Regions from separate parts of the Galactobacillus timonensis genome, predicted to be linked through region 2. Evidence: predicted binding sites of a transcription regulator. Region 2 holds the regulator's gene; the other holds the start of a gene.
What was found. The regulator HrcA, encoded in region 2, represses chaperone genes, less so after heat shock. The targets are predictions, from matches to a motif close to TTTTAGCACTNNNNNNNNNNNAGTGCTAAAA.
Positions count from the first base shown of each region.

Region 1: lon (endopeptidase La) is a predicted target of HrcA. The motif match lies at 1,816-1,846, and genes of this name have one in related genera.

Region 1 covers NZ_LT964739.1:1,146,631-1,162,715, reverse strand. The annotation lists gene lon (endopeptidase La) at 1-1,773, opposite strand, end outside; tRNA gene C1714_RS05470 (tRNA-Leu) at 1,907-1,993, shown strand; gene C1714_RS05465 (nucleoside phosphorylase) at 2,085-2,849, shown strand; gene C1714_RS05460 (kinase to dihydroxyacetone kinase) at 2,967-3,224, shown strand; gene C1714_RS05455 (CPBP family glutamic-type intramembrane protease) at 3,313-4,263, opposite strand; gene C1714_RS05450 (glycoside hydrolase family 3 C-terminal domain-containing protein) at 4,291-6,609, opposite strand; gene C1714_RS05445 (S-ribosylhomocysteine lyase) at 6,706-7,185, opposite strand; gene C1714_RS05440 (hypothetical protein) at 7,506-8,306, shown strand; gene C1714_RS05435 (sugar ABC transporter substrate-binding protein) at 8,393-9,409, shown strand; gene C1714_RS05430 (sensor histidine kinase) at 9,393-10,904, shown strand; gene C1714_RS05425 (response regulator transcription factor) at 10,879-12,456, shown strand; gene C1714_RS05420 (gluconate 5-dehydrogenase) at 12,595-13,464, opposite strand; gene yiaK (3-dehydro-L-gulonate 2-dehydrogenase) at 13,538-14,587, opposite strand; gene C1714_RS05410 (ABC transporter substrate-binding protein) at 14,580-15,848, opposite strand; gene C1714_RS05405 (ABC transporter substrate-binding protein) at 15,963-16,085, opposite strand, start outside.
Region 2 covers NZ_LT964739.1:1,745,595-1,761,679, reverse strand. The annotation lists gene C1714_RS08330 (NAD(+) synthase) at 122-2,074, opposite strand; gene C1714_RS08325 (nicotinate-nicotinamide nucleotide adenylyltransferase) at 2,076-2,714, opposite strand; gene C1714_RS08320 (nicotinate phosphoribosyltransferase) at 2,711-4,231, opposite strand; gene C1714_RS08315 (DUF5673 domain-containing protein) at 4,257-4,745, opposite strand; gene C1714_RS08310 (lactate utilization protein) at 4,753-5,388, opposite strand; gene C1714_RS08305 (acyltransferase) at 5,394-6,059, opposite strand; gene C1714_RS14055 (hypothetical protein) at 6,159-6,296, opposite strand; gene C1714_RS08300 (ATP-dependent Clp protease ATP-binding subunit) at 6,400-8,955, opposite strand; gene dnaJ (molecular chaperone DnaJ) at 9,022-10,176, opposite strand; gene dnaK (molecular chaperone DnaK) at 10,245-12,083, opposite strand; gene grpE (nucleotide exchange factor GrpE) at 12,099-12,749, opposite strand; gene hrcA (heat-inducible transcriptional repressor HrcA) at 12,750-13,775, opposite strand; gene coaD (pantetheine-phosphate adenylyltransferase) at 13,920-14,414, opposite strand; gene rsmD (16S rRNA (guanine(966)-N(2))-methyltransferase RsmD) at 14,411-14,971, opposite strand; gene C1714_RS08265 (FtsW/RodA/SpoVE family cell cycle protein) at 14,968-16,085, opposite strand, start outside.

The sequences.
Region 1 (16,085 bases), 600 kb from region 2:
GGCAAGACCTGTCACAACGCCGGGCTTCTTCTGCGCCAGCACATGTTCATGGTGAATCGGGTGCATATCCATGTAGTGCTGCAGATTGGAATTCGTAATGCGCAGCGTCGTCTTGCGGCCCTTGGCGATTTCCACCGCCGCCGAACGGCACAGCGTCTCAAGGCGCTTCTGCAGACCACGGACACCGCCCTCCATCGTGTAATTACTGATGATGGAGCGGATCGCGGAATCGGTCACCGTCATATCCTTTGCCTTGATGCCCATCTTCGCCCGTGCCTTCGGAAGCAGATGACGCTTGGCAATCTGGAACTTGTCCGCCGCCGTATAACCGTTGAACTCAATGATCTCCATACGGTCCAGTAACGGCGCCGGAATCGAATCCAGCGTATTCGCCGTGCAGATAAACAGCACATCACTCAGATCATACGGAACATTCAGATAATGATCCGTAAACGTATTGTTCTGCTCCGGATCCAGCACCTCCAGCAGCGCGCTGCTCGGATCCCCCTCATAGGAAACGCCAAGCTTATCAATCTCATCCAGCACCATCACCGGATTGCTTGCACCGGCCTTCGCAATTCCATCCATAATACGGCCCGGCATAGCGCCGATATAGGTTCTCCGATGGCCGCGGATATCGGCCTCATCACGCGCACCGCCCAAAGCGACACGTACATACGGACGATCGAGCGCCTTGGCAATCGACTTGCCGATACTCGTCTTGCCCGTACCCGGCGCACCGACGAAGAGAAGAATCGAACCCGACTGCTTCTTGTTCAGATCCATGACCGCAATCTGCTGCAGAACACGCTCCTTCACCTTCTTCAATCCGTAATGATCCTCGTTGAGAATTGCCTCGGCCTTGTTCAGATCGATCGGCTTCATCTCCGCCTTCTTCCAGGAAAGCGACGTAATGAAGTCCAGGTAGTTGTACAGATTACCATACTCTGGCGAATTCTGCCCCTCCTGCTTCATGCGCGACAGCACCTTGTCCGCTTCCCGGCGCGCCGTCTCGTTCATTCCCGAATCTTCAATCTTCTTCTGCAGCTTACGGACATCGGTAATATTCTCCGGGTGCATCTCATCGAGCTCCTGCTGCAGATATTCCATCTGCTTGCGGATTGCCTGTTCACGATACGCCTTCTGGTTATCGTTCTCCTGCGCCTGTTCCGCTTCATTGGTAACGACCGCCGGCTCCGTAAACTGATAGACGGCCTTTTCGATCAGGTCCGTCTGCTGGGAACGGGAGTCTGCCGCAAGAATCGCATAGCGGCCTTCCGCATTGAGCGACAGCCACTGACTCGTCATCACGGCCAGTTCACTGATGGAGTCAAACTGATTGACCCAGCCCCGGGCCATCTGTGCCCATGGCGAAGCAGAAAGGGAACGGACCAGCGCACTCTTCATCTGTTCCAGGCGGCGCTGCTCATCCTCGAGCGGAAGATCCTCTTTGTAGGGCTTGCGGATCATGGACTCCACGTTGATGGAATGATCCTCATTGAAGGTAAGCGACTCCACCTTCACACGGGCATCGGCCTTGATCTCAATGTATCCGTTCGAACTGACCTCACCGATACTTGCCGTAACGCCCAGCGGATAAAACGTTTCTGCCGCATAATCCTTCGGCTCAACCTGGTTCTTCTTGATCAGAAAAATCAGACGGTCGCCGCTGACCGGATCCTGCCCTGTCAACGTCTTATAGTTATCACTTGTCATGTAGAACACGGTTCCCGGAAGAACCAGTGTGTTATATACAGGAACGATCTGTGCCATAGAAAGCCTCCTTTCGGCTTGAAAAAATTTGCTACGCATATAATCTAGCACTCATGTCAAACGAGTGCTAGCACTTTGTTTATTAAACTGCTAACCTTGCCCAAACAGCCTTCCTGGCATAGAATAAATGCACGGCCCAGTGATGGAACTGGTAGACGTAGGGGACTCAAAATCCCCCGGCAGCGATGCCGTGCCGGTTCGAGTCCGGCCTGGGCCACCATATCGTTCGTACCCGGGCCCGATTCTCTATGGAAGAGGGTCCGGATACTTTTTATTTTCATTGCTTCCCGAAAGGAGTTTAAGAAATCAGGATGATCCAAAAACACGAGCTGCCGATTTTGGAATACGATTCCAGTTCGGAAGAAGTCATAAAACCAAACCTTGGTACCCAACAACTGAAGCTTCCCGAAAAATGCATCTATGCCTTTCTCGGCCATACAGTTGATGATTACGCTCTGCAGGCAAACGCCGCTGTTGCAGAAACATTCGAAACCATAACCCGGGATTATCCTGTTTATATCATTCAGCAGGATGGTATGGAAATTTGTCTTTGTGCCGCCCCTTTGGGCGCGCCTGCGGCAGCACAGCTGATGGACTTTCTCATCGCCTGCGGCTGCAGAAAAATCATTTCAACCGGCTCCTGCGGCGTCCTGACTGATCTGCCCGAAAACGAATTTCTCATTCCAGTAAAAGCATTACGGGACGAGGGAACCTCATATCATTATCTTCCGGCATCCCGCTATATCGAACTTGACAAAGATATCCGGGACACCATTGAGACTACTCTTCTTGCGCATAAGATCCCGTTCCAGGAGTGCATCACATGGACAACGGACGGATTCTTCCGGGAAACGCAGGACATGGTAAAGTATCGCAAAGCAGAAGGATGCACAACTGTCGAGATGGAGTGTGCCGCATTGGCTGCCTGTGCCAGGAAACGAGGTGCTTCTTTCGGACAGATTCTTTATACAGCAGATTCTCTTGCAAATATTCAGGAGCACAATGAGCGTGACTGGGGGAAAAACTCCTTACAGAAAGCACTGAGACTCTGCATCGCAGTGCTTCAAGCGATCTGAAGGTTCGCATGCCATTAACAATGTCCCACCATCACGCAGTACAGAAGTGCGTATCCGTGTACCGCCTTAAAACCGGCGAAATGCTATAATCAACAAAAGCAGAGGAGATCCTGATTTATGGAACAGCTTGAATTCAAGTTTGATACCCAGCTTCTCATCGACGGCAAGAACCTGTCCGAAGATGACATTCATGACTACATTCTTTCGCACTTCAAGGGCGATTGCCTGCTTGTTGTCGGCGACGATACGCTGATCAAGATTCACTTCCATACCAACGAACCGTGGAAGATCCTCGAATACGGCCAGTCCATCGGCGACATCTATGACGTCGTCGTCGAAAACATGCAGCGCCAGGAAGAAGGCCTCAAAGGCTGAAACCAGCGCGCACACCCAAAGAAGAAAAAGAAAAGAAAAAGAAACAGGCTGACAGCCGGATCCCGTAATCCGGCCGCCAGCCCTTTTTTTAGACAGTCACAAATGCCAGCACCATGTTTGCCGCAAACAGCAGGATGCACACAATGATCGACCATGAACTCAGCAGAATGCCCCAAAGCTTTCCTTCGGTCGCACCCCAGCGCACCTGCACCTTTTCATTCTTCAATGAAGTGATCGTAACGGCTGCCGTAATGTAGACAATCACCATCAGGATCGACATCAGCCACAGATACTTTCCAGGAATCATGTTCAATGCCTCAATGAACATTGCCGCAAACATATGGATCCCCATCGCCGGCCGGATCGAATGATACTTCAGCGTCACCAGCGAAAGAAACCATCCCAGGAAAAACGCCATCATCGCATTCATCGGATTCACCTGCGCCAGCATATACAGAAACGCCGATCCGAGCACCCCGAAGTAGCGCCCGTAGTGTCCCAGCTGCCGCTGAATCACGCCCCGGAAAATCACCTCATCACACAGCGGAACCACAACCACATACAGCACAAAGTAGACAATGTTCTTCTCAATATTCAGCGCCGTCGAATAATCCCCGATAAAGGTAAACCGCTGATTCTGCGTCCGCATGAAAAAGGTAAACAGCGTCAGCACCGACATCACGATCAGACAGATCGATGCCGCAACGCAGGACAGTCCGAAGCGGCGCAGCGGCTTGATCTTCCGCTTACCAAGATAGTTATGAATGTTGAGATCCAGCTTCCGCGAACTGATCGCAAAGCACACGAACACACTGATCAATAGTCCCGCAATCCCGGCAGCCATCACCAAAAGGTCGCCATCCATCCAGGCGGGAAGCTTCACATAGCTCACCCAGAGACCGGGAACGCTCTTTTCCAGAAGAGGGATCCCGTAATGGAGCAGCGCATAATAAACAATATAAAGGATCAGTGAAACGCCCAGACAGTTGATCTGACGCTTCGCCTGCCGCTTTGTAATCCGTACCGGCTGATTTGCCATATTTGTTTCTATTATAAACAAACTTTTTTACTTGCCAAACAGTGCCGAAATCTCCTTCCAGATTCCCCGCCCGTAACTGCCGTTGGCAATATCCACAAGACCTTCCAGCTGCCGCTGCTTCGCCCGCCCGAACACTTCGATCGAACTCAGCGGAATGTCAATCGCCGTCGACAGCAGCATGCGGTATTCGGGACTGCTGTCATCCCCGTCGCATGCCTTCTTCACATGCCTGCACACCTGACCTACGATCACCTGTGCCACCTTCGAATCGCTGCTCATCTGCCGCAGCGTACTGTCCATCGAATAGTGGCCGCGCCCGATCGGCTGCACCGCAGGAATACTGCCAAGCAGCTCCTCAAAATCATCACGGCCGGGCTTTCCCTCCAGAGACGAATACCACGACGGGCTGTCCGGAAGCTCGCTTCCTTCAACGCTTAGCGCCACCCGCTTACCATCCGCCTCAATCTCATACGTACCGCCGATCACTTCCCAGTGATCTTTTTCATAAACGGAGAAATCACGGTCATCGAGCGTAAACATTACCGTTCTGCGTTCACCGGGCGAAAGTTCGATCTTGCGGAATCCGGCAAGCTTCCGCACCTCCCGATAGCCGCCTTCCGGATTTCTTACATACAGAAGCACCGTATGTTTCCCGGCCCGCGTCCCCGTATTTTCAACCGACACCGCAGCCGTACGGCCATCAACCTTCAGATCCGTACATGCAAACGTCGTATAGCTTAATCCCTGTCCAAACGCAAAGCGCACCGGCACATGTGCCTTCTCATAGTAGCGGCTGCCGACGTAGATCCCTTCCCGGTACTCCGCATCGCTGCGAGGTTCCCCATAGTACTCCGCATTGACGACGTCCTCATATTTCATCGGCCAGCTTTCCGCAAGCCGTCCCGAAGGATTCACCTCTCCATAGAGAATCTTCTTCAGTGCCGAAGCGCCGGCTTCCCCGGGAAGACCCGCATACAGAACCGCCTTCACATCATCCGCAAACGGCACCTCCAGAACGCCTCCCGCCAGCAGGATGACAATGACATTCGGATTCACCTTCGCCACCGCTTCCACCGTCTTCACAATGCCTTCCGGCATTGCCAGCGTCGTACGATCAAAGCCCTCCGACTCCGCGCTGACCGGCAGACCGGCGACGACAATGACCTTGTCTGCCTTCTTCGCAAGTTCCACCGCCCCGTCAATCGACTGCTCCGTCGCATTTCCATTGACATCGTAGCCGGCCGCATAGGGAAGATCTGCCAGTTCATTCCTCAGCGTCTCGACCCGGATCGCATTGACATGGGAGCTGCCCGACCCCTGATAGCGCATATGATCCCCGAGATCTCCGATGAGACACACAGACTCACCGTAACTTAACGGAAGAATACTGTCCTCGTTCTTCAAGAGAACAATGCTTTCGGCGGCCACTTTTCCAGCAAGATCATGGTGCGCCTCATAGTCGGCCGAATACGGAACCGACAGAGCCCTGGCCCCGCGGCGCATCGAATCCCTTACACGCTCCGCACTTTCTTCAACAATACGGCGGAAGTCTTCATCCCTTTCGGCCAGCTGCGCACATTCCTTTTCCATGTAGGCCATCCCGCCGGGCATGCTGAGATCGCATCCCGCCCGATAGGCATCGATGCGGTTATGCATCGCACCCCAGTCCGTCACGACCATGCCGTCAAAGCCCCATTCCTTCCGCAGGATGTCAGTCAGAAGTTTCCGGTTGACGGAGCTGTAGACACCGTTGATCTTGTTGTAGGAACACATCATGGCCCATGGATGCGCCTTCTTCACCGCAATCTCAAAGGGACGCAGATAGATCTCCCGCGCCGTACGCTCATCAACCATGGAATTGGAGATGAAGCGGTCATACTCCTGGTTATTGCAGGCGAAATGCTTGAGACAGCAGGAGATGCCCTCACTCTGACAGCCCCGGATCCATCCTGCCGCCAGCGTACCGGATACCAGCGGATCCTCCGAAAAATATTCAAAGTTTCTTCCACACAGGGGATTCCGCTTGATGTTGGCACCGGGTCCCAGAACCATGCCTACGTTCTGATCCCGTGCCTCCTGGGCAATTGCCCTGCCTTCTTCCGCGAGCAGATCTTCATCAAACGAGCACGCCGTCAAAGAAGCTGTCGGAAAACAGACAGCCGGCCGGCTGCGATTGACACCCTCCGTATCTGCATCATTCGTCTGATTGCGCAGACCATGGGGCCCGTCCGTCATCCGCAGCGAAGGAATATGATTCTCCGAATCTTCCTTCGTCATCCAGTAATCGGCGCCGCTGCCAAGTGAAACAACCCTCTCCAGAGCGGCCGCCTTTTTCTTGTCTTCCATATTGATATCTCCGTTTCCGTTCACGGTGACTCTCTACCTTCTGATTATCTACGAAAAAACCGGCTGAGAACAGTTTTTCCTCAGCCGGCTTCCCTGCTATTGCGGATATACCATATGGGCTTCATCGATGTGGTACAGCGTATTGTCCAGATACCGCTTTGCCAGCCAGTTCGCCATCGGCAGATTCTGATCCAGATAGTTGCCGCACTCCGCCGGCGCAGCACCCGGAACTGCACCCGAATAATCACGAATGAACTCAAACATCCCGGTCACAAGCGGCACAACTTCCTGAGAAGAAAGATCTCCTTCCAGAATCATATAGAAACCGGTCCTGCAGCCCATCGGCCCAAAGTACACGACCCTCTCCTTCCAGTCCGGATCGTTGCGCAGATAGGTAGCGCCCAGATGCTCAATCGTATGCACCTCGGCCGTATTCATGACCGGCTCCCTGTTCGGCGTCGTCATGCGCAGATCAAAGGTCGTAATGACCGTGCCGTGAAACACATCGCGGCGCGAAACATAGATGCCCGGTTCCAGCTTCAGATGATTCACGGTAAAGCTCGCTATTTTTTCCATATCGGTTTCTCCTGCCACCATTGTAATCAGGATTGGTGAAGTTTGCGAAAAGCTGTTCCATGCCTGCAGGTAAAAGGCAAAGTCATGCCCCTCCAGCGAATGACAAAATGTTCACAAAACCGCATAAATATCGCATATCCTATATGTTTGAAAACTTTTGTAAACTTCTCGAAATATTTTCATATGTATCGAAAAGGTATGATTGATTTTTCGTAAAACCCTCTTGCATTTGTTCAAAAAGGTATTAATTTAACTAACGCTGACATGCACGCAAACTCTTATGTACATGTCACCGGCAATCATTGAACAGGAGGATGTATATGTCAAATCATTCTTACTATATACCTCTGCTTTCCAGCATCGTCGCTGTGGGGGCCTTCTTCGGAAGTAAAGCATTAAATGCCATCGACATCCAGGCGGAGAACCTGGAAGCGCAGCAGGCAGCTGAAGAAACCGCTGCCGCGTCTGCTGACAGCGATAACAGCGATGAGCCCTCTACGGTAATTACCGCCGAGCCGACACCCACGGCGACGCCGACCGCAGCACCAGAGGTTACAACGGAACCGACGCCAGAAGCGACATCAAGGCCAGAGCCGACACCGGAAGTGACGTCAACAACGGAGCCGGCACCGGAAGCGACATCAACGCCCGAGCCGCAGGAAACGCAGCCGGCAGACAGTTCATCAGCGGACACTTCAACCACTGAAGCCGCACCGGAAACCTATTCCGTCCCGACCAGTTACGATAATCTTTCTATCCCGAGCATCGGCTATACGGCCTCCGTCCGCTACTCGACCGATCCAACAACGGCACAGGCCATCGTCAATACCGCCGGCTCCGCCTGGATCGGCGACTATGACGGGCATACGGTCATCGGCGATCACGCCTACCAGGGTTTCAGCGGCCTGACTTCACTGCCGATCGGGTCGACAGCCTATCTCACCCTCAACGGAACAACCCGCACACTGACGCTGGCATCCCGCTATTACGGATACAATACGACAGAAGCCCTGTACACGACGGACTGGACCGACATTTCCAGTATCTGGGACGGTGACGTGGTCATGTATACCTGCACCGACTCGACCGGTGAAAATGTCGTTCTCACCTTCTGGTACTGAGTGCAAAGCACACAGCTCATACTGTGCGCTTTTTTTACGCTTTCCTCCCTGGCGGCGTGGGATAATAAGAGGCGGAAGATCCGCCCATGAAACACGAACCGACGCAATCTGCGAACAATCGCATCTTTCAGATTTTTATACCCGTTTTTGCGGTACTTTTAGTGATCGGTGCCTCGCTTCTGCCACTGAAGGAACAAAGCGGCACGGAACCTGAAACGTATCCGTACCACATCGCCATCATCGGCGAAAATACGGACGACTCGTTCTGGAACCTGCTGTACCGTGGCGTAAACAAGGCGGCGGGCGAATATGGAGCCATTGCCGAAGAAACCGGGGCCGGCCTTTCGCAGCGGGTCACTACCGAAGATGCCATCAAGATGGCAATCTATGAGGACGCCGACGGTATCCTGCTGTTACCGGGTTCGGATGAAGCGCTGGAGCCTCTGATTGATCAGGCCGAAGATGCCGGCATCCCGGTCATCTCCATGGAACGCGACCTGCCGGATTCAAGGCGCTCCGGCTTCGTCGGCATCAATGCCTATTTCCTTGGCCAGCAGTTCGGCCGCGAAATTCTGAAGCGCTCCGGCAGCGATGCCAGCACAGCGACAATCCTGTTTCCTGCCGATCGTTTCGACGAAAGCAGCCGCCAGTGGTTCCTGCAGGGTCTTGCCAGCGCCGTCCCTTCTGAAAAGATTACCTTCCGCTACGAAACCGTGGAATCCAACGGATCATCACTGAACAATTCGGAAGACATCATCCAGAAGCTTCTCAGCAAAGACAATGTGCCGGACATTCTGGTGACGCTTGATTCCATGAGTACGCAGTCAGCCTTTCAGCTGCTTACGAGCCGTTCCATGGTGAGCAGAGTGACATTGATCGGTACCGGCATTTCGTCCGACATTCTGGATGAAATTGAAAACGGCGGCATCAAAGCGGTCATCTCGACCGACCCGGTGCAGCTCGGCGAAGAAAGCGTCCGCCAGCTGATGACCTATCAGAAATATCACATGGTCAGCTACTATACGGAGATTACGCCGGTCTTGATCGACGCCTCCAATGTGCAGCAGTACCGGAAGGAGTTCTACGATGACAGCGAAAAGTGAACGCTACCGCTCCATCCGTACCAAGCTCATCCTGCCGGTGACGCTGGTCATGGCCATTCTGCTGGCCCTGTTGATGTTCTTTTTTCTGCGCATCAACGCCGCTACCAACAATCTGAACCAGGTCTATGCGACCAACGTCAGTCTCAATGAGGTACAGTCCCTGCTTACCAGCATCCAGCAGAACACGTTCCAGTACCTCAACGTCCAGAACGAAGACTCCCTGAGCGCCGCCGGTGAGGAAATGGAGAATTTCCAGAACGCCATCGCACCCTTCAATCATGCGATTACCAATCAGGAAGCGAGCCTTCTGGAGCACAACATCTATCAGCTTGCGTCATCCTATCTGACCCTGACGCAGCAGGCCCTCGATGCCAAAACGGCACATAATGTCGATCTCTACCGGCAAAGCTACAGTGCGATGGAGGATGTGTACCGCTATCTGATCGACAACATCCGTGCCCTTGATTCCCTGCGTTTCAAGGCCAACTCCGAAAACTACGACACTCTCTATCAGTATCTGAAATATCTGGAATGGTATCTGACGGCGGTTCTGGCAGCGGTGACGCTGTTTCTGATCTTCATCCTCTACCGGAACATTCAGTCGATCACCCGTCCTCTTGAGCGTCTTGCCGCAAAGGCGAAGCGCATCAGTGACGGCGACTTCAACGTCCCTGAGGAGGAAGTCATTTCCAATGATGAAGTCGGTACCGTGGCCAGTGCCTTCAATCAGATGATCCGCAGTATTCAGAACTACATCGAACGTCAGCGCAGGGCGATGGAAACCGAGATACGCATGAAGGAACAGGAGCTCAGGAGTGAGTCGCTGCTCAAGGATGCGCAGCTCAAATACTACCAGGCGCAGATCAATCCCCACTTCCTGTTCAATACGCTGAATGCCGGCCAGCAGCTGGCCATGATGGAGGGAGCGGACCGCACCTACGAATTTCTTGACAATACATCCGCCTTCTTCCGCTACCGTCTGCAGAAGACCGGTGAAACATCGATGCTCAGCCAGGAGATTGAGCTTGTGGATCACTATATGTACATCATGAACGTGCGCTTTGGCGGCGAAATTCATCTGGAGAAGGATGTAGATAACGACCTGCTTTCGCTGCCGTTTCCCGGCATGACGCTGCAGCCCCTGGTGGAGAATGCGCTGAACCACGGTCTTCGGGAAGTGGACTATGAGAAACATATCTGGCTCAGTGCGAAACGAAATGGAAACGGTGCCGACATCGAAGTGCGCGACAACGGCGTGGGCATGCCCCAGAGCATCGTGGATCAGATCAATGCCGGCAGTCTTCCGGAAGACATGCGCAAGAATAGCGGCGGCAACGGTGTGGGACTAATGAATGTGCGGGAGCGTCTGAAGCTCTTCTATCAGTGTGACAATGTGCTCTTTGTGACAAGCAGTCCCAAAGGCACAACCGTAACGATTCATATTCCGCTCCCCGGGGAAGGAGAAAGCAATGTACAAGATTCTGGTGGCAGATGATGAAGGCATCGTGACGGATGCCGTCAAATTCATACTGGATAAAACCTATGGCGATCACTGTGAGGTGGAAATTGCCAAGAACGGCCGCCAGGCCATCCATCTGGCCGAGACCTTCCGTCCCGACATTCTGATCATCGACATTCAGATGCCCGGCATCAACGGCCTCGACGCTCTGCGTGAGATTCACACAACCAATCCCAATGTCCGGGCCATCATCCTCACTGCCTACAGCAACTTTGACTACGCCAAGGAGGCGATTCACCTGGGCGCCATCGAATATATGACCAAGCCCTTGAACCGCACCCAGTTTACACAGCGCATCGATGCCCTCATGCATGAAATCGATGCGGAGCGGGCCAAGCGGGAAAGCGATCTTGAGATGCGCGAGCGCATCGAAACGATCAGCCCGATTGTTGAAAACGGCTTCGTACTGTCACTGATCTATCAGAAAAACCAGAGCAGCGATCTGGATCAGTACCGCCGGCTGCTGAACATTCCGGAAGAAAACGGCCTGATCCTGGTGCTGGGCATCGGTACCTGGAATGAAGCGGATCAGACAACGGAGGGCATGGATGATGCGGTTCGCATTCACGATTCCATTGCCCGTATCCGTGAAGAGATCCGCGTCTGTTTCCGTGCCTTTGTCAGCGACTTCATCGGCTCTCAGATCATCTGTGCGCTGCCGTCGGATAAAAGCAGCCTTTCCTACGAGGAACGTGTCCGTCTGATTGAGAAGGCGCGGGCGCTGCACCATTCTCTGGAAGATGCGTTTCAGACGGGTTTCCGCGTCGGCATCGGCACCATTCATCCATGGAGCGAATGCAGCCGGTCGTATGAAGAGGCACTGAACGCCATCCGGCACGGACGCCGCAGCGTGACGCAGATTGAAGATCTCAATGCGCCGGTGAATCATTCGGACAGTCAGAGGGAATCGATGGAGCAGGTTGTGCTGGATGCCGTCTCCAGCGGAATTGAAGCCAAAGCGCTGCAGGAAGCCGGCGCCTATGCCTCGTGGCTGGCGCATCAGTCCAAAGACCTGACAAAGACGAAGGTGGATCTGCTGGAGCTGTATCTGCTGGCGGTGCGCCACATCCGTTCCATGGACAGCGAAAAAATCAATGAAACGGACGATATCCGTTCCATTATCAATGCCACGGATGAAAAAGCTCTGCGGGAAGCGTTCCGCACAAGCATGTCCAACCTCTCCAGATGTGTCGTAATCCAGCGGGATCCGGAAACCGGCATCATTGATCAGGCAAGGAAATGGATGCAGGAACACTTCCAGGAAAACATTCAGCTTGATGATGCGGCCCGCAGCGTCGGAATCTCGCCCTATTACTTCTCGAAACTGTTCAAGGAACAGGCGGGCGTCAACTTTATTGACTATCTGACCGACCTGCGCATGGAGAAGGCAAGAGACCTCCTGGCCCACCAGAATCTGAGCATCAAGGAAGTATGTGTACGCTGCGGCTATGCCGATCAGAACTACTTCAGCCGCATCTTCAAGAAAACCGTCGGAATGACGCCGACGGAATACCGGAATTCAAAATAACAGTTTCCGTCTGCGCAGCTGAACATGCGATAAAGAGGCCTTCCCGTTGCCAACAGACGAGAGAAAAAAAGAAAAAACAGCGCATTGCGCCGGAAGAAGATTGTTCTTTCACTGGACAATGTGCTGTTTTTTTACTGCTCAGTCAACCTTGACCTTGATGTCCTTATCCTGTTCCTTGACTTCAGCAAACTTGCTTTCGTCGAGCTGGGACGGATCCTGGCCGATGTAGGCAAGAATGCCACCATCGATATAGATAACCTGACCATTGATGAAGTCGGAAGCAGGCGAAGCCAGGAAGAGAGCCAGACCCTTCAGATCGTCCGTCGTACCCCAGCGCTGTGCCGGTGTCTTGGAACGGATGAAACGGTCGAACGGATTCATGGAGCCGTCCGGCTGCTTCTCACGCAGAGCAGCGGTCTGCGGCGTAGCGATGTAGCCCGGACCGATCGCGTTGCACTGAATGTTGTACTGACCATATTCGGAGCAGATGTTCTTCGTGAGCATCTTCAGGCCGCCCTTGGCTGCCGCATAGGCGGAAACCGTCTCACGACCAAGCTCCGACATCATCGAGCAGGCGTTGATAATCTTGCCGTGGCCCATCTTGATCATATCCGGCAGAACCGCCTTCGAGCAGATGAACGGACCCGTCAGATCGACATTGATGACCTGATCCCACTGATCAACCGTCATATCAATCATCGGAATCCGCTTGATGATACCGGCGTTGTTGATGAGGATGTCAATCGGACCAAGCTTCTCCTTCACATCCGCAACAAACTTCTGAACCTCATCTTCCTTCGTCACATCGCAAACGCCGCCATAAGCGTCAATGCCCTCAGCCTTGTAAGCCTCAATGCCGCGCTCTACCAGCTCCTGCTTACGATCATTGAAGACGATCTTGGCACCTGCCTGGGCCAGAGCCGTCGCATACGCAAAACCAAGACCATAGGAACCGCCCGTGATCCAGGCAACCTTGCCATCAACACGGAACTCATCGAGAATACTCATTTCCTTATTACCTCCATTTTCTTTTGTTGTTTCACTTCTATACAGCATGTTTATTCAACATGAACTGCCTGATTCAGCGGCTGGCGATATCGGTCGTCTTCATATTTCCGGCCGCAAGCGACTGCACCTGCGCCCAGATCGTTTCATCGACCGTTACCCCTTCAGCCATACTGCGCTTTCTGCGCGCCAGCGTACCTTCACCCGGAACCCGGACGCGGCTGCCTTCCTTGATCGGATGCGCATTGTCCGCCGCCTCAATCCGCCGGTTGACAATCGCCTCCATCTCTTCCTTCGACTCGGAAATGCCCGGATCCATGGCAATGAAGATCTGACTGCACCCGGTGCAGCTTCCCCTGCCTTCCGCATCCATGTCACTGCCGCTTCTGCCGTCGGAGAGAATCGCCGCCGCAAGATCGAGAACGATCGCCATCCCCGATCCCTTCCAGTAGCCCATCGGAAGGATCCGCATCGAGTCCTCAATCGCACCCGGATCGCTCGTCAGATTGCCATCCCTGTCATAGCCACCCGGGAACGGCAGCTGCTTGCCGGCCAGACGATAGACGCCAAGCTTTCCATAGGCATACTGACTCATCGCCATATCCAGAACGATCGGACCCTCATCCCGCGGAACCGCCATACAGAACGGGTTGTTTCCGACGCTCTTTTCATCGCTTCCCCATAGCGGCATGCAGCTTTCGGTGTTGATCCACGAAATGCCGACAAAACCAGCCTCCGCCATCTTCCACGCATACGTTCCGCCCCGCATCCAGTGCGTCGTATTGCGCAGCGCACACATGCCGATGCCATGTTCCCTGGCAAGTGCGACGGCACGTTCCTCGGCAAACAGGGCATTGGTAATGCCGATGCCAAGATGACCATCATAGATTTCAACGCCGCCCCGCTGGCGGATCAGTTCCGGCTTCGCGCCGGGATCAACCCAGCCCTTTTGTACATACTCCACAAAGCGCGGAACACGGTTCAGACCATGGCTCTCAACGCCATCCGCACTCGACTCCGCGTGGATCTCGGCGCAGATCTCAGCCTGTTCCTCGCTCAGTCCGGCATTGATCAAAGCCTTCTTGATCGTCTCTTTCACTTCGGCAAAAGGTACGTTCCTACTCATTCTCTTCTCCTGTCTGTGCCCCGGGCCATACGGTCACATAGGAACCGTTTTCGATCCTTGCGATCGCAATGGAGGCACACACATTCTCGTTGTAATGCTTCACACCATTGACCTCGACATCGTCAAAGCGGATTTCATCATACGGCAATGGAATCTCGGGGCCATTGGGAAACGACCCCTTGATATCCAGTGCCTTCATCGCTGCCGCAATGGAAGGACCCGTCAGATCCTCGGCATTTTCAAGCGCCGTCTTCAGCACCCATACAGCCGTATAGGACTCGGCCGAATGACCGTTCATATCGACGCCGAAGATGGTACGGAACTTCTGATTCAGATCCGATCCCTTCACCATGTCCGCATTCCACTCCACAGCCGACGTCAGGCCGTCCGCATCAATGCCAGCCTCAAGAAAACTGGGATCCGTAAAGCCGTTGGCCTTCGCCAGCAGGAAGCCGGGCCACACGTTTTCCTCACGCAGCGTCTTAACAAAGAGAATCGCATCCGACACATAGCTTTCCGCAATGACTGCGTCCGCACCCGCATCCTTCAGCTGCTCCACCTGCTGACTCAGATCAAAGGAACCGTGAGGATAGGTAATCTCAGCGACGACGCTCATCCCATACTGTGGCGCAATCACATCCACATCCCGGATCGCTTCCTGCCCGATCAGCGACTGATCCGCAAACACTGCCACCGTCGCCACCGGACTTCCATCCGCCTTCTTCTGTTCACTGAGATAGCGGAACATTTCGTCAAAGTACAGCGAATTCATCGGACACAGACGGAAGCAGTAGTCATTCTCCTCTTCCGTCAGAGAGTCGACGGTCGATATTGCGGTCAGGGCCGGAATCTCCTCCTGACGGCACACATCGAAGACAGCCTTGGTTGCCGTCGACTGATGGCAGCCCAGGATCGCCTTCACATTCTCTTCCTCAATGAGACGCTTCGCCTCACTGGCGGCACGATCCGCATCGCCGCGCGTATCGGCCCGCACCACTTCCAGCGGATGCCCGTTGACGCCGCCGGTCTTGTTGATTTCCTGCACAGCGTAGTCAATGCCGCGCAGAATGTTTGTACCGATGGCTGCACTGTCACCGCTCAACGCATAAACGGCGCCGATCCTGATCGGCGAAAGCTGCGACGTCGTTGACAGGGATACGGCAGCACTCGGCTCTGCTTCTGCAGCAGCCGCCCGCCCGCATCCGGAAAGCGCAGCTGTCAGGGCGAAGGCGATGGTCAGTTTTGCGATCTTTGCAAACATCAGGTGTCCTCTATATAACAATACAGCCTGCCATGGAGAAATTCACACGGCAGACTGCCTTCTTTTCGCCGTGAATCGGAACCGAGGCTCCGGTTTCAGCAATGAAATTCAGAATTACTCAAGGGTAACCGGATACTGAATCTTGTTATCCGTGTAGTCAAACGGCCAAACGGTCTTCCACGTACCATCCTGAACCTGCGCAATAGCGACAGATGCAGAAGTGTTGTCTCTGTAGTG
Region 2 (16,085 bases):
GGACGTGTCAGGCAGTCAACGGAGATTGGCGGATTGACCGGTATTGCCCATTTGAAAAGGCTCCCGCGATTGGGCAGGAGCCTTTTGTTTTGGCTTAATAATGCGATATCTTGCTTTGTTATCAGCTTTCTTTCAGCTCTTCAAGCCAGAGATTCACGCTGGCATCGCTGGGCATGCGCCAATCGCCTCTGGGCGAAAGTGTGACAGAACCAACCTTGGGACCATCGGGCAGACAGGAACGCTTGAACTGCTGATGGAAGAAACGGTTCAGGAAACGGGTTAACGCCTCCTTAATCTGTTCCTTCGAGAGTTCCGGATAGGAATACATTGCCAGGGCCAGTGTCTTGGCCGGACGGAAGCCGTAACGAAGCGTGTAGTACAGGAAAAAGTCGTTCAGATCATACTTTCCAATCTTGTCTTCCGTCTTCTGCGCAATTGCACCGTTATTGCTGGGGGTAAGCTCTGGAGAAATCGGGGTATCAACGATTGCCAGCAGCACCTTCTTCAGCCTCTCATCTCCGCATGTCAATGCATAGGCGCGGCAGATGTACTGTACAAGCGTCTTGGGCACCGAAGCGTTGACACCATACATGCTCATATGGTCGCCATTGTAGGTGCACCAGCCCAGCGCAAGCTCACTGAGATCACCTGTTCCAACAACCAATCCGCCTTCCATATTGGCCGTATCCATCAGGATATAGGTACGCATCCGTGCCTGGGCATTCTCATAGGCGGTATCGCCTTCTCCCTGATATTCCAGCGAATGGCCGATGGCAGTGAGGTGCTGACGAACAGCAGCACCGATCGGAATCTCACGGATCTCGGAATGCATCGCCCGCATCAGTTCCATCGCATTGTCATAGGTCTGCGACGATGTGTTTCCTTCATTGGGCATCGTAATCGTGAGGATACGGATCGACGGAACAATCTTCTGCGCCTCATGGGCAACGATCAGTGCCAGCGTCGAATCAAGGCCGCCCGAAATACCGATGACAAGCGTATTCAGACCGGTTGCCTTCACACGCGTCGCAAGGCCGTTGGCCTGGATGCGAAGAATCGTTTCACAGCGCTTGCGCAGCTCGCTGTCATCACTCGGCACAAACGGCATTCTAGGATAGCTGCGAGGTGATGATTTCAGAGCTTCGACCGTTTCCTCAGCAGTGATCTCCTCTTTGCCATTGACCGCAGGAACAGAGGCAGGACAATGACGATACCACGCCCCGTCTTCATTGGTAAAAGTCGTCTCGTGGATACGGCAATGTTCCAGAAGCTCCAGATCAATCAGCCCGCTGAGCACCGCATCCTCTTCCGGATACAGCATCTCATTGAGCATCCGTCCGTTCTCCGCCAGCATCGTATGGCCGCTGAACACGAGATCCGTCGAACTTTCTCCCGTCCCGGAAGATACATACAGATAGGCAGCCAGGCAGGATGCACTCTGATTCAGAACAATGCTGCGACGATAATCTTCCTTGCCGATGACCTCATCGCTCGCTGAAAGATTGACCAGAACATTGGCACCCGCAATTGCGGCATGCGTACTCGGCGCATCCGGAACCCAGAGGTCCTCGCAGATATCTGTCCCGATCAGGACGCCGCTTTCGCTGTCTTCAATCAATACATCGACACCGAAGGGAACCTCTTCTCCGTCAATGACCAGGCTGCGTCCGATGACACTCTTGCCAGAAGTAAACCAGCGCCCCTCATAGAATTCACCATAGGTCGGAAGATAGGTCTTTGGAACAATGCCGACGATCTGTCCTTTGGAAACATAGACTGCGCAATTGTAGAGACAGTTTTCAAAACGAAGCGGCATGCCGACAGCGGCCGTTCCCTGAAACTCCCTGCTCGCTTCCTTTATGCGCAGCAGCCCTTCCATTGCCCCGTCCAGCAGAACACTCTGCTGAAACAGATCCGCACACGTATAACCCGTAATGGAAAGCTCCGGAAACACCAGAAGGCCGCAATCCGGATGCGCCTTCATGATCTTCAGAATATGGTCCGTGTTATAGGAAGGATCGCCCGGTTTCAAGGATGGAACAGCTGCTGAAACTTTGATCCAGCGGTTTCTCATGTCACTGTACCTTTTTCATGATTTCATTACGCAGGCCGTTCAGTTCTCTCGGCATCATGTCATCAAGCTTTGCCATATCATCCTGGATTTCACAGAACAGCTTACGCACCTGTGTCGAAGAAATATCGGCATAGGTATCCGGCGTCTTAACAATGGTAAAACATTTGTTCATCTTCATCAGGAAGGCATTGCGCTGAATGATGCGGCGCGCATCATCGCGGCTGCGCTCCATGACAACGATGCCGAATTCCCGGCAGATCTCCTCGGAGAACATCCAGATTCCCTTCATCGGATCCAGTTCCTCCAGCTTGTCCGTACCCATCAGCAGCTTCAGCTCATCGCAGTGATATGTCTTTTTCAGATACTGCAGCGTCTGGTAGGTACGCGGCTGCTGGGATGCCGTCAGTTCATAGTCACTGACGCTCATCCATGGACGCATGACGGAAACATCCCTCAGCATCGACAGACGTTCTTCGTTGGAGAAGGCGAAATTCTTCTTCTGCGTATTCTCAATGTAATCCGACTTGGTCGGTACATAGATAACGCGGTCATAGCCCAGTGCCCTGCGCACCAGATCACCAAGCTCAATATGAGCCTTCGTCGGAGGATTGAATGCGCCGCCGAACATTAATGCTTTCACGCCAGTTCACCTCCATGAAGCTCCTGATACAGCTTCTCCCGCAGATTATGCACACCTTCCGTCAGATCGACATAGTGGCGGTGCGGCATCTCGGGACGCAGCTCCGACTCCCATACCATGCCTTCCAGCTGCGTACGGACCCACAGCTTCTTCTCATCAATTGTCGGCAGATCAATCGCAAGTTCCCCGTTCACAATATGCGGAACCAGAATCTTTTCTACCAGATACGGCGTAAAGTAACGGTCCTTGTGATAGGCATCCGGATCCATATCATAGACATGGATCTCCTTGCCCGCCTCAATCGTCTCACTGTCGAGCGAAATGATGTCACACTGTCCCTTGCCTTCTTCATCGAAGACACGCCAAGCCATCAGCTTGCCCGGAATAATCGCCTTGCTGGCGGAATCCGAGCACTTCATGCGCGGCGAATAGGAGCCATCCGCCTCCTTTACCGCAACCAGCTTGTACACGCCGCCGAAGACCGGCGAAGTAGCGGAGGTGATCAGACGCTCACCGACACCATAGCTGTCAAACTTCGCATTTTCATACAGCTCCATGTTGGCAATCAGCTTCTCATCGAGGGAATTGCTCGCCACCAGCTTAATGTACGGCTTGCCTGCCTTGTCAAGCGCCTTGCGCAGACGCTTGTAGCAGCGGGCAAGGTCGCCCGAGTCGATGCGCGCCGACTTGACACGCCGGTTAGGATCATTCGGATACTTCTGAATCATCCAGTCATCGAGCTTGATCAGATTCGGAAGACCCGACCCAAAGATGCTGTAGGTATCCAGCAGAACCGCAACATTTTCCGGATACGTCTCGGCATAGGCCTTGAACGCCTCGAACTCATCGCCATAGAACTCGATGAACGAATGCGCAATCGTACCGACCGCCTTGACCGAAGGACCGTATTTCATTTCTGCCAGGCAGTTGGCCGTACCGACACAGCCTCCCAGAACCGCAGCGTAGGCGCCTTCATTGCCCGCTGACTCACCCTGGGCACGACGCGTACCGAACTCCATGACATTGCGCTCCCGGTGTGTCGAAAGACCCGATATCTTTGTTGCCTTGGTCGCAATCAGGGAATGGAAATTCATTGTCTGCAGAAGATAGGTCTCAATCAGAATGGCACCGACCATGTCGCACTCGATCCGTACCATCGGAACCTGCGGATAGCACACTGTTCCTTCCCTGAGGGAATACATATCCCCCTTCCACTTATAATCCCGCAGATAGTCACAGAACTCCTGGCTCATTCCCTTCATCCGCAGCCACGTCAGGTCGCGGTCCGTGAAATGATAATTCAACAGAAAACGTACCAGCTGATGCTGGCCGCAGGAGATGGAATATCCCTGCTTGTCCGGGTTTTCGCGGAAGAACATGTCAAATACCATGATCTTGTCCTTGAATCCATGCATGAAGAGGCAGTTGGCCATGGAGAATTCATAGAAATCCGTGACCATCGCCGGATTGTCATAATCCTCATCCGGAATATACGGCACTGCGTGAATCTCTGTCATACTCTTTCTCCCATCCATTCCTTGATCAATACTTGCGCCGGCGCGTATACTTGCGGCCGATCTTTTCATTCAGATATCTGCGGACCTCTTCTTCATTCTTCTTGTCAAAGCTGATACTCATATTGAAATCGGAAGCACGTCCCTTGCGATCCGTATCACGGACCGTGAACCAGGCTTTGAAATCTTTCCTGCCCTCTTCATAGTCATAGCTGCGCACCTGATCCCAGGGAACAAGGCGGCCCGTACTGCAGACCCCCTCTTCCCCAACACCATCACGCAGGAAGAGATAGCAGAAGATGCTCAGCAGCATGAAGGCAAGACGCAGATAGTCGAGCCAGGTGCTGTAGGCAAAAATTGTCGTCAGAATCAGGATGCCGCAGATCAGAAACAGAATCCGCGTCCCCGTCCACATGCGGTCCTTATATTTGACCTTGTTGCGTGTCCTGAGCAGATTCATGAGCATCCATATGCCCAATGCTCCGAACATCGCAGTCAGCGTTATATTGGTTGCCATTGTCATATCAATATCCCAGACCTTCCTTTACTAACAGCACCGTAATTCTTCCCAGCGGCCGCGGGCGGCGCGTAAACACCTCTTCATTGCAGATGGTGTCAGCACTGTCGCAATGCATGCACCAGCCCGTCTTCGTGCATGGCGTCGTCTTGTGCAGACGCTGCGTATTGGCCGGGGCCGCAAGCATCTCAACGCGCTCCTTGGCCGAGGCATCATCACGCACGATCTTGTTCCAGCCCGCGATGACAAATACCTTCCTGGGACCATAGATGAGTGCCGCAAGGCGGTTGCCATTGCCGTCCACATTATAAAGCGAACCATCCAGCGTAATCGCGTTGGAGCTCATCAGATAGTAATCCGCCGAAAGGCTCTCATGGAAGATACGATCACGATCATCTGTATGATAGCGGTCCAGAAAATGATAATCCGGATTACCTGTCAGCCAGGCAATGACGCCCGTTTCCTCCAGCGTCACGGAACCGCCGACACCGATGCTTGATCCCACCGGGATAGTCTCCTTCAGCCACGAAAGAACCGAAGACTTATCTTCAAACACTTCCGCCCCGAAACCGCGGCGCTTCAAAGACTTCACGCAATGATCCAGCTGCAGTTGCTTCATGGCCGCATAGCCTTCGTTGATCATAGTTATCACTCTCCCTGAATCGGAACGATTGTCCCGTCATTTTTCCAGATCGACTTCGGCGGAATGACGCCGCGCACACAGCTGACCGGATAAACGCGGGAATGAGGGCCGATCACCGTACCCGGATTCAGCACAGAATTGCAGCCAACCTCCACATAATCGCCGAGCATCGCGCCGAACTTGTGACGGCCGGTCTCGATGTTTTCGCCGCCATTATGGACAACGATGTTTTTGCGGTCACTCTTGACATTGCTGGTGATGGAGCCGGCGCCCATATGACTGTGGAAGCCGAGGATCGAATCACCGACATAGTTGTAATGCGGCACTTCTACGTGGTCGAAGATGATCACGTTCTTCAGTTCGCACGAATTGCCGACGACACAATCCGCACCGACCAGGGCCGAGCCGCGCACAAAAGCGCAGTGGCGCACCTCGGTATGCGGCCCGATGATGCATGGCGCACCAAGATAGGCACTCGGAAACACATGGGCCGTCTTATGGACCCAGACATGTTCCGAAACTTCGTCATATTCATCTTCCGGAAGATGTTCCCCCAGAGAGAGAATCAGATCCTTGATGCCGTCCAGTGCTTCCCATGGATACGTAAACTGCATCAGATAATCCTTCGCGGCCGTATGATTGAGATCATAAAGATCCTGAATTGTTAACATAATCGCCTCCGTAATCTCTCAACATTATACAAGTCTCGATCATCAGGATACAGAAAAAGCGGGCCGCTTAACAGGCTGCCCGCTTCCTGCGTCCACAATCTACTTCTGTTTCCTGTCCGCCGCATCCGGATCTTCGTAATTATTGGACATCCGGTCCAGATGCTTTCCGGCGGAGCGGAAGTAGATGAACGCTGCGACGCAGATGACGATGATGGCAATGACAGCGATCGGATTCATGGCTCTGCTCCTTTGTTAACTTTAATTTATCATATAAATATGGGAAAAAAAGATCGGAAGCCCGGGCAGGAAATTTCCCTGCCACAGCACTTCCGGTTAAAGATTATTTGCGCATTGTCACATGATAGCCGCTGTCATCCGCATCAACAACAATCGTCTTGCCATTGATGTCCGGATCTTCGAGGATCCTCTTGGCGACTTCTGTCTCAATCTCACGCTGAATATGACGCTTCATCGGACGGGCACCAAAATCGACATCCGTACCAAGTTCGATGATCCGGTTCATCGCCGCATCGGTCACTTCCAGCTTGATGTCGCGGTCGCTCAGACGGCTGCGCAGCTGGTTGAGGAACTTATCCGCAATCTGACGCATTACGTTCTTGTTCAGCGCATTGAAGACAATGATCTCATCAATACGGTTGACAAACTCAGGCTTGAAGAACTTCTGAACCGCTTCCTTATAGTGCTGCTCACGCTCTTCCTTGTCCGGATCAAACGCGTATTGCGAACCAAGGTTGCTGGTCATGATGATGATCGTATTCTTGAAGTCAACGGTCACACCCTTGGAATCCGTCACCCGGCCATCATCGAGAATCTGCAGCAGAATGTTGAACACATCCGGATGCGCCTTCTCGACCTCATCGAGTAGAACGATCGAATACGGATTGCGGCGTACCGCTTCCGTCAGCTGACCACCCTCATCGTAGCCAACGTATCCAGGAGGAGCACCGATCAGACGCGACACACTGAACTTCTCCATGTATTCGCTCATATCGATACGAATGATGTTCTTCTCATCGTCAAACAGCTGCTCCGCAAGCGCCTTGGCAACTTCCGTCTTGCCTACACCCGTAGGACCAAGGAACAGGAACGAACCGATCGGACGGTTGGTATCCTGAATGTTGGCCTTCGAACGCATGATGGCATCGCATACAAGCTGAATCGCATCATCCTGGCCCATCACACGCTTCTTCAGATATTCCGGCAGATGCAGGATCTTCTCCCGCTCCGTAGACATCAGACGGGTCACCTCAATGTGCGTCCAGCGCGACACGACCTTCGCAATGGCCTCCGCATCTACCGTCTGCTTGAGCATCGCATTGTCACCGGACTTGTTGCCCTCGGCAATCTTCTTCTCCAGCTGCGGAATCGTCTTGTACTTCAGCTCGCCTGCCTTCTCATAATCCGCTCTGTTTTCTGCCTCATTGAGATCACGGCGCGCCTTGTCCAACTCCGACTGCGCCTGGGCAATCGAATTGAGACCGGCCTTTTCCTTGTTCCACTGGCTCATGCCCGCTTCATACTTCTCATTAACATCGGCCAGTTCCTTTTCAATCTCCGCTTTCCGCTGCAGAGCCTTGGCATCGGTCTCTTCCTTCAGCGAAGCCTGCTCCATCTTGAGCGTCTTCACCTTGCGGTCAAGGTCATACAGTTCCTGCGGCAGGGAATCGAGCGCCACACGGGTCGCAGCACATGCCTCATCGACCAGGTCGATCGCCTTATCCGGCAGATAGCGGTCCGTAATGTAGCGGTCCGACAGACGGGCTGCCTGCACCAGAGCCTCATCCTTGATCGTCACATGATGATGGTTCTCAAAACGCTCCTTCAGCCCGCGCAGAATGGCAATCGTATCGTCCACGGTCGGCTCAGATACCTGAATCCGCTGGAACCGGCGCTCCAGAGCACGATCCTTTTCAATGTACTTGCGATACTCATCATAGGTCGTTGCACCGATGCACTTGAGTTCGCCTCTTGCAAGCATCGGCTTCAGAAGGTTGGCCGCATCCATACTGCCTTCTGTCTTGCCCGCGCCGACCAGGTTATGGATTTCATCGATGAAGAGGATGATGTTGCCATCGGCCTTCTTCACCTGATTCAATACACCCTTCAGACGTTCCTCAAATTCGCCGCGGTATTTTGCACCGGCGATCAGAGAGCCGATATCAAGCTCGATCAGCCGCTTGTTCTTGAGTCCCAGCGGCACATCGCCATTGTAGATACGCCATGCAAGGCCTTCGACGATGGCCGTCTTACCAACGCCCGGCTCACCGATCAGAATCGGGTTGTTCTTGGTCTTGCGGGAAAGGATCTCGATCACACGGCGGATCTCTTCATCACGTCCGATGACCGGATCAATCTTTCCGTCCTTGACATCCTTGACAAGATCACGCCCGTATTTGCTCAAAGCATCTTCCTGTGCCTCGTTGCCCTGATCATCCATCTTCATGCCGGCCCGGCGCTCTTCCTCCGCCTTCATGACGTCCTTGGTCGTGAAGTTGAATTTCTGCTCCAGATCTTCTGCAACCGGAGCCTTGCTCAGAAGAATGCCGATCAGAAGAGCAGCCGACGACATATAGGTGTCGCCTTCCTTCTTCATGTAATCAAGCGCCTGCTGATAGCCGCGGTTCAATTGCGAAGAAAGTACCGGCTGACCGCCGTCTGTAGTTGTTGAAAGGCGTTCGATGGCCTCATTGGCCATCCTGAGCATCGCATCCTTATCGGCACCGACCCGCTCCCAGATGCCATTGAGACCTTCGTCCTCCAGCATCGCAGAGAGCACATGTTCCGGCGTCAGTTCCGGATTGTGATGTTCCTGTGCCTTGCGCAGTGCAGACATGATGATCTGCTGCAGCGCTTCTGTCATTTTTTCAATATCCATACTGAAAACCTCCTTTCATGAAGGAATTCCTGTTTGTGTTTCACAGTTCTTCGTTACTGCCGTAAATCAGCGGCCGGAGAACTTCTGCTTGAATGCTTCCCACGGAGACTTCTTCTGATTGTCCTGCAGTTCCTTGAGCTGCTGGTACAATTCCTTCTCACGCGGCGAAAGCTTCTTGTCGATCTGCACCTGAATCGTGCAGAACTGATCGCCCGGACGGCCATCATGCAGATCCGGAACGCCCTGTCCCTTCAGACGGAGCTGCGTCCCATCCTGCGTACCCGCCGGAATCTTCATCGTCACATCACCATGGATCGTCGGCACATCAATGTTCGTACCAAGCGTCGCATCCACGGCGGACACCGGAACATTCAGATAGATGTTCTTGTCCTGACGAACGAATCTCGAATCTTCTTCCACATGGATCACGATGTAAAGATCACCGTTTTCACCGCCATTGGTACCATGGGAACCCTTGCCGGCAACCCTGAGCATCTGGCCGTCATCAATCCCTGCCGGAATCCTGACTTCCACCTGCTCATGCTCACGCGTATATCCGCGTCCGCCGCACTTCGGGCAGGCTCTGCGAATACGCTTGCCACTACCGCGGCAATCCGGGCATACCGACTGACTCTGCATAATGCCGAGCATCGTCCGCTGCTGCGTCACCACATAGCCGGAGCCATGGCAGGTGGGGCATGTTTCAATATCCGAAGGGCTGGCCGCACCTGTCCCGCCGCAGGCCGTGCATTTCTCATCGACATCCAGATCCAGGGTCTTGGTCGTGCCGAAACATGCGTCCATGAAACTGATCGTCATGCGCATCTGCACATCCTGACCCTTATGGGGACCGTTGTCTGCACTCCTGCGGGAACTGCGGGTACTGCCGCCGAAACCGCCGCCGAAGAAGTCAGAGAAAATATCATTCAGGTCATCAAAGCTGCCCGAAGTGAAGCCCTGCGAGAAGCCGCCGAAACCATTGCCGGCCTGGGCTCCATCCATGCCTGCAAAGCCGAACTGATCATAGGTCTTGCGCTTTTCAGGATCGCCGAGCACCTCATATGCCTCATTGATTTCCTTGAACTTTTCTTCGGCACCGGGTTCGTGGTTGACATCGGGATGATACTTCTTTGCCAGCGTCCGGTATGCCTTCTTGATCTCATCTTCACTGGCATTTTTATCTACACCGAGAACCTCGTAATAATCTCTCTTTTCGGCCATCTCAATACCCGCCTTTCATCCGTAGAACAAATCCCGGAAGTACCAGCCCCCGGGATCTGTCATTGTAATTACTTCTTCTCCTTGAAATCCGCATCCATCACATCATCGTTATTGCTGGATGAGGAATTGTCCGCAGAGCCGGAGGAAGATGCGGAACCACCGCCGTTAGCCTGCTGCTGCGAATACATCTGCTGCGCCATATCATTGGCTGCCTTTTCAAGTGCATCCATTCTGGACTTCAGCGTAGCCATATCGTTCTTGTTCAGAGCTTCCTGCAGCTCATCACGTAGCTTCTTGACTTCATCCTTCTGTGCCTGGGTGACGTTAGGATTATCAGTCTTCAGCTCCTCATCAACCTGGTTGATGAACGCCTCCGCCTTATTGCGGGTCTCGATGTCAGACTTGCGCTGATCATCTTCGGCCTTATGGGCTTCCGCATCCTTGACCATGCGGTCGATCTCTTCATCGCTCAGACCGGAAGAATTCTGGATCGTGATGTGCTGCTCCTTGCCTGTGCCCTTATCCTTTGCGGATACCTTGACGATGCCGTTGGCATCAATATCGAAGGTAACCTCAATCTGCGGAACACCGCGACGGGCCGGCGCAATGCCGTCGAGCTGGAAGTTGCCCAGCGTCTTGTTGTCGGCAGCCATCGGACGCTCACCCTGCAGAACATGAATGTCAACTGCCGGCTGGTTATCCTGTGCCGTCGAGAATACCTGGCTCTTGGAAGTAGGAATCGTCGTGTTACGCGGAATCAGAACCGTCATCACACCGCCCAGCGTCTCAATGCCAAGGCTCAGCGGCGTAACATCGAGCAGAAGCACGTTGTTTACGGAGCCGTTCAGAACACCGCCCTGAATAGCGGCACCAATGGCGACGCACTCATCCGGGTTGACCGACTTGTTCGGTTCCTTGCCAAGTTCCTTCTTGACAGCTTCCTGAACAGCCGGAATACGTGTCGAACCACCGACCAGAAGTACCTGATCCAGATCCGACGGGCTCAGCTTCGCATCCGAGAGCGCCTGACGCACCGGTCCCATCGTACGGTCAACGAGGAACTTCGTCATCTTATCGAACTCCGCACGCGTCAGCTTGTAATCCAGGTTCAGCGCACCGGAGCCATCCTTTGCCATCGCAATGAACGGCAGCGAAATCTCAACCTCAACCATGCCGGAGAGATCCTTCTTCGCCTTCTCGGCCGCATCCTTCAGACGCTGCAGAGTCATGTTATCAGCCTTCAGATCAATGCCGTGCTCAGCCTTGAACTTGTCAGCCATCCAGTCGATGATCACGTTATCGAAGTCATCGCCGCCCAGATGTGTATCACCTGCGGTCGAAAGAACTTCGAACGTACCATCGGCAATATCAAGAATCGAAACATCGAATGTACCGCCGCCAAGGTCGTACACCAGAACCTTCTGTTCCTTTGCCCCCTTGTCAATGCCGAATGCCAGTGCCGAAGCCGTCGGCTCATTGATGATACGCTTGACATCGAGACCGGCAATCTTGCCCGCATCCTTGGTAGCCTGACGCTGTGCATCATTGAAGTATGCCGGAACCGTAATGACCGCTTCCGTTACCTTTTCACCCAGATAGGCTTCTGCATAATCCTTCAGATAGGACAGGATCATTGCCGAAATTTCCTGCGGCGTATATTCCTTGCCTTCCAGCGTCACCTTCTCATTGGTGCCCATCTTACGCTTGATTGAATATACCGTGTTCTTGTTGGTGACCATCTGACGCTTTGCCGCATCACCGACAATGCGCTCACCGTTCTTGAACGCTACGACCGACGGCGTTGTGCGGTTGCCTTCGGGGTTTGTTATTACCTTCGGAGTCGAACCTTCCATAACAGCTACGCAGCTGTTGGTCGTTCCCAAATCGATACCGATAATCTTGCTCATAATTTATCCTCCCGGTCACTCACTGACCTTGACCATCGCCGCCCGCAGCAGCCGGTCTTTCAATTTGTATCCATCCTGAAATACTTCCAGCACCTGGCCGGTCTTAACGCCGTCGACGTGCTCGCTCATCACTGCCTGCATCCAGTTGGGATCAAAATCCTTTCCTTTGCAGTCAATGGGCTCCACGCCCTCTTTCTTGAGGGCGCTGAGAAGTGAATTCAGCACCATTTCAAATGCCTTGCGATAATTCTCATCTTCCGTATCCTTCGGCTTCACCGCCAGCGCCCGCTGACAGTTGTCGATGACCGGAAGAACTTCCTTGGCAAACTCCTGAATGTGATACTTCATATGCTGATCAAATTCATTGTTCAGCCGCTTCCGCGTATTTTCTGTATCCGCATATGCCATCGCATAGGCATTCTTGAGTTTTGCCACCTGATCATTCAGATCCTTGACCTGCGTCTGCAGCGTCTTGATCTCTGCATCCCTGGGATCAGGCTTATGTTCCTCGGGCGCCTTTTCCTTCTTCTCTTCCTTCTTTTCTTCCCTGGATTCTTTTTTCTCTTCGACCTTTTCCTTCGGTTCCGAAGCCTTTTCTGCAGGCTCCGCGTTTTCCTTGATATGCTGGGCCGCTTCAGCCGCCGTCTTCTTTTCTTCTTCTGCCATTTACTTCTCACTGCCTCCGTTGTTGTACATCTTTTCAATCAGCCGTGATACATATTCGAGCATTGCAACAATGCGGTCATAGTTCATGCGGCTCGGCCCGACAACCATCAGCTGTCCGGTCTCTCCCTTGTTGATCCGGAAGGTGCTGCGGACAACCGCCACATCATCGACCCAGGTCAGCTGTGCACCGTTGGGGATCGTGACACTCGTAGAAGTGGAACCCGTTCCCAGCTGGCGCCAGGAGCTTGGATCATCCAGAACGCTCATCAGCTTCTTCAGCTTGTTGATGTCCTCGAACTCCGGCTGATAGAGCATCTTGTCCTTGCCCGAGAAATACACATTCTCACTGGCAAACTTGATAAATGCCTTAACGAACGCCATGAACAGAACATCATGTTTCTGAACGATCTGACTCAGTTCCGGCCTGATCTCTTCCATCTTTTCCGGCAGTTCGGTGACCGGAACATCTTTCAGCCGCTGGTTGAATATATCCATGCAGCTTTCGATGTCCTCCATCGGAATGTCTTCATCGAAGCGGAAGTTCTTGGTCTCCGTGTGACCCGTATTCGTAATGAACACCGCCACAGCATTACGCGCATCGATCGGAAAGATCTTTACGTGTTCCAGACGCTGCGTACTGGAATCCGGTCCGATGGCCCCGGTCGTCAGGTTTGTCATTTCAGACAGAATCTGGCAGCTGTGGCGCACCGCGTCTTCAACGTTCATGTTCGAAACATCGAAGGCATCATGGATTGCCATCTGCATCTTCTTGTCGACGTTGGAATCTTCAAGAAGATTTTCCACGTAGAACTTGTAGCCCTGTGTACTGGGAATACGGCCCGAAGAGGTATGCGTCTTTTCGAGATACCCCATCTCCTCCAGAACCTGCATATCATTGCGGATCGTTGCCGAAGAATACGGCAGCTTGTACTTCTGACGCAATGTGGAAGAGCCGACAGGTTCAGCGGTGCGGATATATTCATCTACAATTGCCTTAAAGATTTCAATGCGTCTTGGTGTCAGCATTTCTTCACCTCTCTTAGCATTCCGCCTTCCTGACTGCTAAAACTATAGCACTGTGGTTTAGCACTGTCAACAGCTAAGTGCTAAAAATAAAAAGCTCCGGAAAACCGCATTCCGAAGCCGTTTTTAGCCATTATATTCAATATTTCAGCGACGATTTCCCGTCAGCTTGGCAAGCACTCTTTCCCGGATCGGGCCCGGAACCATGCCCCGGATACTGCCGCCGTTGGCCGCAACCTCGCGCACTACCGAAGACGAAAGAAACGAATAGGTCGGCCGCGCAATGAAGAACAGAGTCTCGATCGAATCATTGAGCATCTGGTTGGCCGTCGCCTGCATCAGTTCATATTCATAGTCACTGACGGCACGGATGCCGCGGACGATCACCTGATCACCCAGTTTTTTCGCATAGTCAACCGTCAGGCCGCTGCCGATATGTACCCTTACATTATGAACATCCGGCAGAGCTGCCACGCTCTGTTCGATCAGTTCCTTGCGCTCTTCTTCGGAAAAGATGCATTTCTTGGCCGGGTTGGCCATGATCAGAACATCCAGCGAATCAAACACCTTGCTTGCCCGCTCGATGATATCCAGATGTCCGTTGGTAATCGGGTCAAATGTCCCCGGATAGCACGCCTTCATTTCATTTCCTCCTGACGGTAATAAAGAACCTGGGTAATGCCGTAGAGTGCCTTCTTATATAAGATAAGGGAATCGCAGCGTTCTTCATAGATATCTTCCTTCGCCGCCTCAATGACAACAATCCCGTTTTCATCCAGCAGTTTCTTCTCCACAAGAAGATGAAGAATTTCCGTGTTTTCCTGCTGCTGATAGGGAGGATCCATATAGACAAGAGCGAAGGATACCCCCTGCTGTGCCAGCACATCCAGCGCATGGCGCGCTGGCATGGGAAGAACCGTACACTGCTGCTGCCCGTTCAGCCGTTCAATGTTGGAACGCACGCAGGCAACGGCCATCCGGTTCTTATCAACGAACCAGCCGTGATCCATTCCCCGTGACAAAGCCTCAAGGCCAACCGCACCGCTTCCTGCATAAAGATCCAGCACATTGCCGCCATCAAAGAATCCGCCCAGCGAAGAAAAGACTGCTTCCCTGACTTTATCCAGCGTCGGCCGCGTACTTCTTCCTTCCGGTGCGTCAATCTTCCGGGATCCCCATTTTCCGCTGACGATTCTCACTGGATCAGCCCCTTGCGGTACTGAGAAATGACCGCCTGTGCCAGTCCGATGGAAACCATGAAGGCAAGCGTCGAACTTCCCCCCGAGGAAATCATCAGCAGCGGAACGCCGGTCAGAGGAATCATGGCCGTGACGCCGCCGATATTGAACAGGCAGTGAATCAGCAGATACATTGCCGTCCCGATCAGAATGATCCTTCCTTTTTCACTTTTCATATGCAGCGCATAGTGAAACAGGCGGCAGAGAATGATCAGATAGGGAATGAAAATCAAAAGGAAACCGATCATGCCCATCTCTTCAACGACGATGGCCAGAATGAAATCCGTGTTCGCCGCCGGAAAACTTGTATATTTCCGCACGCTGTTGCCGAAACCGAGACCTCTCCAGCCGCCCGAAGCAAAGCTGATCAGGCCATTGATCAGCTGATAGCCCGTATCATACTGATCCGCAAACGGGTTGAACGCAGAAATAAAGCGGTTTTTCTGATAATCGGCAATCGGCAGCATCTCGACGAGCTGAATGCCTGCCGGTGTCAGAAGGTAGATGATTCCGGCAATGCCGACCAGTGTCAACACCCCAAGCACCCGCTGAAATTTCCGCATGGCCGGATTCTGCGGAATCAGAAAGCAGACAATGGCAATGCTCAGAACAACCGCCATCGATCCAAAGTCCGACTGCAGGATGAAGATGATGAAGGCAAACAGCATAACAAACAGAAACGGCCGCCCCCAGAGATCTCTACCCTTTTCATAATGCCGGCTTACATCGCCGCAGTATGCCGCAATGACCAGCGGAACAAGCGTCTTGGTAAATTCCGAAGGCTGAATGGAAATATCAAGAGATGATACCGGGACACGGATCCACGCCTTGGCGCCGTTGACTTCCGGAAACGCGAGGCATGCAAGCAACGCAAACACCATGCCGACGGCAAGCTTTGGAAAATCCTGACTCTTCAGAAAATTCAGCGAAAACCGGTTAGCCAGATAGGTCATCGAAAAGTAGCCGGCGATCAGGAAGACTGCCTGCTTGGCAATGACAAAGGCAAGGTAGCCCGGCTGCCCGATGGCAAGTCCCATCGATGCGCTGGTAATCATGAGAAGGCCATAGAAGGCCA